3 regions of the Planococcus versutus genome follow, and region 1 is predicted to be linked to each of the others. Evidence: riboswitches for the same ligand, from Rfam matches in the RefSeq annotation. Region 1 holds a riboswitch; each other region holds the start of a gene.
What was found. A riboswitch is a leader RNA that binds a small molecule or an ion and turns the genes downstream of it on or off. The one in region 1 is predicted to bind cobalamin.

Region 2: another riboswitch for cobalamin. It lies ahead of I858_RS13545 (ABC transporter substrate-binding protein); the one in region 1 lies ahead of I858_RS07845 (hypothetical protein).
Region 3: another riboswitch for cobalamin. It lies ahead of I858_RS15725 (acyl-CoA thioesterase); the one in region 1 lies ahead of I858_RS07845 (hypothetical protein).

The regions. Positions count from the first base shown of each region.
Region 1 is NZ_CP016540.2:1,541,791-1,544,950, forward strand. Features, by position in the region: gene I858_RS07840 (HNH endonuclease) at 421-1,380, shown strand; cobalamin riboswitch at 1,425-1,618, shown strand; gene I858_RS07845 (hypothetical protein) at 1,782-2,327, shown strand; gene I858_RS07850 (ABC transporter substrate-binding protein) at 2,327-3,160, shown strand, end outside.
Region 2 is NZ_CP016540.2:2,691,274-2,694,433, forward strand. Features, by position in the region: gene I858_RS13540 (FecCD family ABC transporter permease) at 1-254, opposite strand, end outside; gene I858_RS13545 (ABC transporter substrate-binding protein) at 247-1,218, opposite strand; cobalamin riboswitch at 1,375-1,562, opposite strand; gene argS (arginine--tRNA ligase) at 1,609-3,160, opposite strand, start outside.
Region 3 is NZ_CP016540.2:3,125,625-3,128,784, forward strand. Features, by position in the region: partial or broken gene I858_RS15720 (ribonucleoside-diphosphate reductase subunit alpha) at 1-774, opposite strand, end outside; gene I858_RS15725 (acyl-CoA thioesterase) at 776-1,261, opposite strand; cobalamin riboswitch at 1,410-1,586, opposite strand; gene I858_RS15730 (DUF3934 family protein) at 1,786-1,971, opposite strand; gene I858_RS15735 (TetR/AcrR family transcriptional regulator) at 2,059-2,664, opposite strand; gene I858_RS15740 (GTP pyrophosphokinase) at 2,679-3,160, opposite strand, start outside.

The DNA of each region.
Region 1 (3,160 bases):
AGTGGCTGTTTTTGTGTGACGGCGCTTGTCGGATCTACACGGGCGCTTACGCTTTTGAGTGTCCAGCTTCAGCGCCCAGGTCCTCGAGTCGCTTCAGCTTTACCACAATGGCTGAAAAACGCCATTGCCGGTAAAGCTTCCAGCGCTTGTCGGACCTACACGGGCGCTTGTGCTTTTGAGTGTCCAGCTTCAGCGCCTAGGTCCTCGAGTCGCTTCAGCTTTACCACAATGGCTGAAAAACGCCATTGCCGGTAAAGCTTCCAGCGCTTGTCGGACCTACACGGGCGCTTACGCTTTTCTTAAACCCAACAAAAGCTTTGAAATTGAGTTAAAATAGAAGAAGAGGTTTGGGTTTGATTAAATTGTTTTACTACATAGGAGTCATTAGATTGGATCAACATTATTATTAGGAGGCCATTCATGAATAGTTTCATTGTTATGCAAGGAGAGACGTACCACGAAGAGCGAAATGCAGGACTTCTTTGGACACCGCAGATGGATAAATCGGGAATGGTGCCACATTCTTGGAACCGTATGCAAGAAGTTAAAAAAGGAGATATCGTTTTTCATTATGTGAAAGGATTTGTAGTGGCTATTAGTCGTGTTCAAGAAGATTGTACGAAAAGTATAATACCCAAAAAGTTCAACGAACATCAAGGTGAAGAAGCGGCGTTTATCAGTTATGTTGCTTACCGAGAATTGGAATACCCATTGCACGTAAAGAATTTCTTCCAAGAAATTGAACCGTTATTGCCAATGAAGTATTCAGCATTTCAAGAAGATGCAGGTGGCAACTCTGGTTATTTGTATCCGTGTAATGAAGAATTAGCGATAAAGTTGTTAGAATTGATAAGTTCATTAAATATTTTCACGCTCGAAGTCGAACAATTGGAATTATCAATGGAAGTCATCAAGAAAACCGGACATGATCCATTGCTTAGTTTAATTGCAGAAGCAGAGCTGGAAATCAAAACGAAGATGCGTCGGGGGAAAGCGCAATTTAGAGAAAGTTTATTGCCACTTTGGAATGGAGAATGTCCACTTTGCGGAATTGCGATTGGAGAAGTGCTAAGAGCAACACATGCCAAACCTTGGAAAGACAGTTCAACATCAGAGCGATTAGATCCCTATAATGGTGTGTTGCTATGTGCCAATCATTGTGCATTGTATTTGGCTGGATATATCGCATTTACTGGGGGAGGACGTCTCCATATCTCAAGCCAAATTCCCGAGGAAGATTACTCGATTTATCGGTTGAAAAAAAACTTAAAAATAACTGTATCACCAGAACATGCATCTTATTTAAGATGGCACAAACGAGTCGTATTTGCCGAACCGCGCAAAGTGAAACTACGAAAAAATGAAAACGGAATGATTTGAATGCATCTTTTGTCTTGTAGGATGTGCTACACTAAAACAAAGTGAATAATCATGCAGAAAAAAGGTGCTGATTCGTCAGCATAACAGGGAACTCGGTTACATTCCGAGGCTGTTTCCGCAACTGTAAGTGCGTATGAAATAAGAAAACACCACTGTTTAGATTGAACAGCTAAACGGGAAGGTTCTTAAAGTAAATCGATGCACAAGCCAGGAGACCTACCTTTTTTTGAACGTATTTTTACTCTTCGGAAGATAAGGGAATCATACGGCACGTCTCTATTTTTGACTGCTCGAGTATGTCTTTAAATAGTTATGCCGCCGTCCTCTTTTGAGGGCGGCTTTTTGCTGTTTGGAGAGCGTTCAATGCAGTGATTTTCACCAACTAAAAGTGAGGTGAGAAGATGAAAAAAGATATGCGGTTTCTTTGTTATCCATTTATGCGTGAATCTGCAGCAACTGTAGATTTTGAAATTCGAACCGACTCGTTAACTACACGGATTGGGGAAGCTTTGTCATTAACAAAGGATATTGAAGTGATTCAACGAGACTTGCAGATACTACAACCCATGGCGTATCATTTGAACGGCTCTGTTCGCGGGAAAGTGGCTATACAGGATGAAGATTTGCAAATGTTAAGTAATATGTATGATTATTATGTAAACTTCACAAGAGACAAAATTGGCAATTTTGTTTTGCCACAAGGAACGCATGCTGCTTGTGTTTTGCACGTCTGTCGCAGTGAAGCGAAAAAATCCGTTCGTGCTCTACATAAAGTAAGCGTAGAACGAGACGTGCCTGAAATTCTTTTCAATTATGCGCATCTGCTAGCCAATGTTTTGTTTACAATGGCTGTGTATGTTAATCAACATCATGGCGTGGAAGAAATTCCATTTGTCAGCAAGTCTTATCCAACGAGACCAAAAAAGAAAGAAGTGACCAAAAGCTAATGAAAATATCTTTATTTAAGTTCGCATCCATCGGTGTAATGGCATTAACTCTTAGTGCGTGTCAGTCTGACACAACAGAAAAATCAGAAACCGAAACTAAACCAAAAGAACAAACAAGTTATACAGTTACTGACGACTTAGACAATGCATTAACATTTGAAACAGTTCCTGCTACTGTGGTTTCTTTAATTCCAAGCAACACGGAAATATTGTATGAAATTGGAGCTGGTGATAAATTAATTGGCGCAACTGATTATGACACATATCCAGCTGAAGCTGCAGAAGTTGAACGAGTTTCTGACTCAGTTGTTTTTAATGCAGAGCGTATTATCGAATTAGATCCAGATGTCGTGATTGGTTATTCGACAGGTGCACCAACAGGTTATGAAGAATTAGAAGCTGCGGGTATTCAAGTGTTTGTTATTGAATCTGCCGAATCTTTTGAAGATGTTTATGGAGATATTGAACAAATTTCAACGGTTATGGGGCTTGAAGATAAAGGTGAAGAAGTAAACGACTCAATCAAAGAACAAATTGAAAAAGTACAAGAAAAAGTTGAATCGATCGATGCAACAAAACAACTATATTTTGAAATTAGTCCTTCTCCGGAACTTTATACGGCAGGAGAAAAAACTTTCCAACAAGAAATATTAAATCATGCAAATGTTGAAAACATTTTTGGTGATCTTGAAGGATGGCCGAAAATTTCTGAAGAAGAAGTAATTAAGCGCAATCCCAAAATCATTACAACAACGGTTTCGTATACAGACGATCCAATAGAAGAGATTAAAGCGCGTCAAGGGTGGAGCGACATCGAAGCTATTCAAAATGAC
Region 2 (3,160 bases), 1.1 Mb from region 1:
TAAGGATCGGCCAATGGATTTTTTAAAAGCCCTTGGAATGCAGCACCAGCAATTGCCAGTGCTGCTCCAACAAGTCCCGCCAAAATTACACGCGGCATACGGATATTCCATAAAATATTGGCTGCCGCTTCATCGGAGGCAGGATTCCACAACACGGATGGTGATATCGATACCGTTCCAACCGTTACTCCTAATAAAATTGTTGCTACTAAAGTTAGTAGAGAAACCCCGTAAGCTATAACGTTTTTACTCATTGAAAACATCAGGGTAAACTGCCTGCGCCATTTCCATCAATCCGGCTGTTAATCGTGGACCTGAACGAGTGAGCATGTCCGAGTCTAGACTATAGATAGCGTCTTCTTTCACAGCTGTTACTTCTGCAAAGCCGCCACGTGTTTTAATTTGACCCACTGCATCTTCAACATACCCGCCTTCAGTCGTGATGATCACGTCTGGATTAGCTGCAACGATTGCTTCTGGGTCCATGCTGATCCAGCCTTCCAAATCGCCAGCTACGTTTTTAGCATTGATTATTGATAGCATTTCATCCATGAATGTGCCGCTTCCTGTCGTGAAGATGTCCGGCTGACTGCCGACTTCCAAAAAGACAGTTTTTGGTTCTTCAATCGTTGCTGCTAGTTTTTCAATTTCAGCTACTTGTACTTCCATTTCGGATACAATTTTTTCTGCTTCTTCCATTGCACCTGTCGCTTGTGCGATAGTTGAAATGGAATCATATACTTCATCAAAGCTCTCTGCGTTTTGAACAACAAACACTTCAAGACCTGCATCACGCAATTGTTGCAACCCAGCATCGCCCACACCCAGTCCTGATTCATGTGCGAGTACTAAGTCTGGTTGAAGACTAATAATTTTTTCCACATTAAATTCTTGCCCACCAATTTTTTCAACGTCTGCTGTTGCTTCTGGATAATTATCAAAATCCGAGACCCCTACAATTTTCTCATCTAATCCAAGTTCGTAAGCAATTTCTGTATTCGACGGAATCATTGAAACGATTGCTTCAGGTTCTTCTTCAATGACAATTTCATCGCCAACGGCGTCTACCAATGTTACTGGAAATTCAACTTCTGCTACTTCTGTCGGTGGTTCTGCTGGTGTTTCAATATCTTTTTCAGGTGTTGTTGTCTCCCCGCACCCTGCCAGTATAATGGCTGCTACTCCTGCTGTTGCGCCAAACTTCCAAAACTTTTTCATACATATAATCCCCTTTAGTTGTCATTTTTATGCACTAACAAATGCGTTCAATTGTTCCTGTCATCAGAATAAGAAAAATCCCCCGCAACATTCTGCGAGAGATTAAAAGGACGCCATAAAAAAGCATGCGCATCCAGCCTTTCCTCGCAGGCATATGGGTTTGTTGTCATAAAGGCAGGTCTCCTGGCTTGTGATCACGGGTTTTTTGCACCTTCCCAAAGCGTTGCTTCAGTGGCATGTTGCAAATTCCTCTCACATACAGTGGCGGGACCGCGCCGGAATGGAACCGGCTTCCCTTTTAACTCATGTTCTTAGACATAAGCACCTTTATGAATCGCTATTAAGTTTTGTTTCTGGGTTTCATTATACACGCAAATGATCGGTTTTCGCTTACATTTTTTCAGGAGCTTTGACGCCCACTGTTTTTAATGCATTGGCTAAAGTTGTTTTTACAGCTGTGATTAACGCTAAACGCGCACTTGTCATTTCCACATTTGTCGCATCCAATACTTTATTGGCGTTATAGAAGCTGTGGAAATGGGACGCCAATTCATGAATGTACGTCGTAATACGGTGAGGTGCACGCTGTTTAGCAGCATCTGCAATCACTTGCGGAAAATCACCGATTTTCTTCAAGACATCAATTTCTTTTTCCGAAGTCAATAAATTCAAGTGCTCTTCTGATGCCAACAAGCCTTGTTCTTCTGCTTGACGTAAAATCGAACTAATACGAGCATGCGCATATTGGGAGTAATACACCGGATTTTCGTTTGACTGTGAAACAGCCAAGTCCAAATCAAAATCCATATGGGAATCCCCTGAACGCATTGCGAAGAAATAACGCACAGCATCCAAGCCAACTAATTCTACTAGCTCACGCATGGTTACAGCTTTACCGGTACGTTTACTCATTTTCATTTTTTCGCCGTCTTTGTACAATTGCACCATTTGAATAACGCTCACTTCAAGCGTATCACGGTCATAGCCAAGCGCTTCTATTGCTGCTTTCATGCGCGGAATATACCCGTGATGATCAGCTCCCCATACATTGATTAGCTTATTGAATCCACGCTGCAACTTATCTTCATGGTACGCAATATCCGGCATTAAATACGTATACGTACCGTCGTTTTTAATTAATACACGGTCTTTGTCGTCACCGAATGTTGTTGAGCGGAACCAAGTTGCACCTTCTTCTTCGAATACGTGACCATTTGCGCGCAATTTAGCCAATGCTTCGTCAATTTTGCCATTTTTGTAAAGAGCTGATTCTGGATACCACTCGTCAAATTCAACACGAAAATCAGCTAAATCTTGTTGCAATTTAGCAAGCTCTACTTTTAAGCCATGTTGACGGAACGCTTCAAAACGCGCTTCGTGTGTCATGTCGCTAAATTTGTCACCATGCTCTTGCACTAATGCTTGCGCGATGTCTTTAATGTCTTGTCCGCGATAGCCATTTTCTGGCATGCTGTCGCCTTTACCCAGTGCTTCAAAATAACGTGCTTCAATCGACAACGCCAAATTATTGATTTGATTGCCAGCATCATTGATGTAATATTCACGTGATACATTATATCCTGCAAAATCCAATACGTTGCATAAAGAATCACCGACTGAAGATCCACGAGCATGACCTAGGTGTAAGTCGCCAGTGGGATTAGCCGATACGAACTCTACTTGAATGCGTTCGCCGGCGCCAGCAGTGGAACGGCCATATTCAGCTTTTTGTTCAAGTACTGTTTTGATGACAGTTTGTAAATAATCTTTTTTGATCGTGATGTTGATAAATCCAGGTCCTGCGATTTCTACCGTCTCAATGTTTGCCATATCTTTATCCAGGTTCGCTACGATAGCTTCTGCGATTGCACGAGGTGCTTTTTTAGCCAACCGCGTTAATTGCATGGCAATATTGGTCGCGTAATCCCCATTTGTTTTGTCT
Region 3 (3,160 bases), 1.6 Mb from region 1:
TAATGTCCGAGCCTAACGCTCGCACTTTGCCGTAATAAATGCCGATGCCCCACCGTCTTTACTAAGACGTGCGATATCCCAGTTGTTTAAGTAAATACCGTCTAAAGAATCGTCTACCGTATCGATAAAGCACGAAGACAATTGCCCAAAACTTTTACCTGCATTTGATAAAGTTGGTGTGGCTACCGTCATATACAAATGACTCATTGCCCAGTACGCTTCTTTTACTAGTTCTAAACGACGTTCTTTCGGTTCGTTTTGCATTAACGTCATGGCAATAACTAAAAAGCGCTCTTGCGGAAGTTCAAACAACTGGCCTTCAAAGTCTTTTGCCAAATAACGATCAGCCAGTAAAAACAAACCGATATAATTAAACAGCAAATCCCGATTCGGCTCGATTTCTTGACCTATTTCTGTAATCTCTTCTTGTGAATACGAAGCTAAGAGCTCTTTTGAGTAAATTCCGACTTGTGTTAATGCTTTAATTAACTCATAAAAGTCACCATATTTTTTTGCAGCGGAATAATTGCGACTGCTTGCGGCTTTCTTATACAAATCACTGACATACAACTCTGCCGCTACGTAAGTCCAATCTGGCTCGTCCATTGTGATGCGATTTAATGCATAAAGTAAGGATTGCTCGCCTTTTGCTTGTTCAGCGAGTTTTGATGCTCGCGCTAGTAGCTCGCGCGTATCTAGTCCATAAACCTCAGTTGCTCGCTTGAGCGCTTTTTCTACTGCGTCCATTTCTGTTATATCTGTTTTCATATTCATATCAGCATAACTCCTTTGCGAATTCGTTCACTTTCATGCGTCGTTGTTTCCGCTCCTGTGCGCTTTTAAATAATTCTTTTTCAGCAAGAGTTTCTGGTATAACGCCAGCGACCGGTGTCGGTTTGCCGTCAATGTCAACTGCCACCATTGTTAAGATTGCTGTAGTGGTCAAATTTCTTTTGCCATTTTCAATTTGCTGACATTCGGCTTTAACATACACTTCCATCGACGTTCTACCTGTTGAAATCACAACTCCTTCTAAGATGAAGATGTCTCCCACTTTAGCTGATGATAAGAAATTCACTGTGTCAATCGAAGCTGTTACGACTGCTTTGCCACTATGTCTCATCGCTGTAATGGCCGCAATTTCATCAATATACGCCAGTACCGTTCCACCAAATATCGTTCCTAAATGATTCGTATCCGGAGGCAACACTAATTTTGTTTGAATCGTTCTTGCTACACCCGCTGCTAATGGTTCTGTCATGATTGCATTTCCTCCTTCTATGTAAAACAAAAAAACCCATTCTCTTAGAGAGGATGGATTGGAGAACGTAGAATAGCGAATAACGGCAGCAAAAAACAGCCGCTTACGCAGAATATCTTCGTTATCCTTCTCAACTCCCGGAGAAGATTATAAACTTAGAACAAAGGCAGGTTTCCTGGCTTGTGCGTCGTCCTCTGCTATCTCCTTCCCGCCCATTGGACAGTGGAATATGATAAGCTCGTCAGCACTACAGTTGCGGGAACAGCTCCGGAATTACCGGATTCCCTTTTAATCCTTTTCAGGCACCTTTGTTATCGATTTTCACTATATATAGTAATTTTTAAGATAAAAAAACTAAATGTTGTATCTATAAACTATAAACCACTTTCAATTGTTTAACAAGTGATTTTGAATTTTCATAGTTATTGATTCCAAAGACCTCGTAACAATCTCCATTTCGTTCAAAGTAACAAGAATTTTTAAACAATAAAAAAAGATGTCTTTTGGACATCCAATTTTTCTATTTATGCATCTACCCATTCAGCAGCTCGTTCTTTTTCTGTTTTAGGTTCTTCTGCTTTTTTCGTATTTTTGCTTGTATAAGGTTTGAAACTTTTGGCTTTGTTAGCTCCAGCTTTCCATCGTGTCCAGCCTTTTTTACCGGTTCCTTGACCTGTACCGCTCTTTACTTTTGCTTTTGCTTTGCTCATTTTAATCACTCCATTACTGCTACATTACTGCAACGATGAAATACAGCTTATCACATTAAGCCACAAAATTAAACAGCAATGTTCTTGTTACCCACGTGAAAGTCCCGTTCCTAGCAACTTTAATTCTAGTTCATAATTAGCGATAGACTCTTCCACCGTTAAGTTTTTAGCAAAATATTCAATCCAATTTCTTATAGTCACCGACATGATGATTTTAAGTAAATGATATAGTTCTTTGTTGTCCGAACTATTCAACTTGTTCTTATCGATTAAACTACTGATTCTTCTGAATTCCTCTTCAGATTCTTCTTCGTCAACAATCTTGATAAACTTAGTTTCAACTTGTTCGGTCATATTTAAAAGCACGTTTCTTTTAAAGTCGAGCAATTCTTCTTCTTTCACAGTGGTCTGGTAAAACTCGCTCATAGCTTGAAATAGATCTCCATTTTTTGTTTCAAGTATATCTCTAAATATCTTTTTGCGCCCTGCTGTATAGCCGTTTAGTAAGTAAAAATAAAGGTCTTCTTTTCCTTCAAAATACTGATAAAAACTACCGCGAGAAATCCCAGCAGCTTTAACAATATTGGCAATTGATGCATCTGATAAAGACGCATTTGAAAATTCTTCTTTTGCTATATCAATTAAATGCTGCTGTTTTTCAATAGATAAGTTATAAAAAGTTAGCTTTGGCAATTTTCTCTTCCTTTCTACAGATTCACGTCAGTTTGTTCGATTAACGTGAAATTTTTTGGCAAATAGAACCGTTCTTTGTCGATAAAGATTTCAGAAAAATCTTCTTCGACTTCGACTTGGTCTTTCAGCTTGTTCATGCGCAATTGAATTTTCTCCATTTTGCGATCTAGATGAGCTGCCGACTCTGCTGATTCTTTTAACTCTCTAATGATATCAGCTGGAACTTCTTTGTTGTATTTATAGTAGATTTTATGTTCGAGACTAGCCCAAAAATCCATTGCAATGGTTCTAATTTGTACTTCTACGCACACTTCTTCTACACGGTCCGACATGAAAACAGGAACTACTAGCAATAAATGCAAACTGCGATAACCATTTGACTTTGGATTTTTAATGTAATCTTTGACTTCAAGAACTTTCAAATCATCTTGATGTTGCAGCATCGCGCTCAGGCGATAAATATCGGTCTCAAACGAACATGTAATTCGAATGCCCG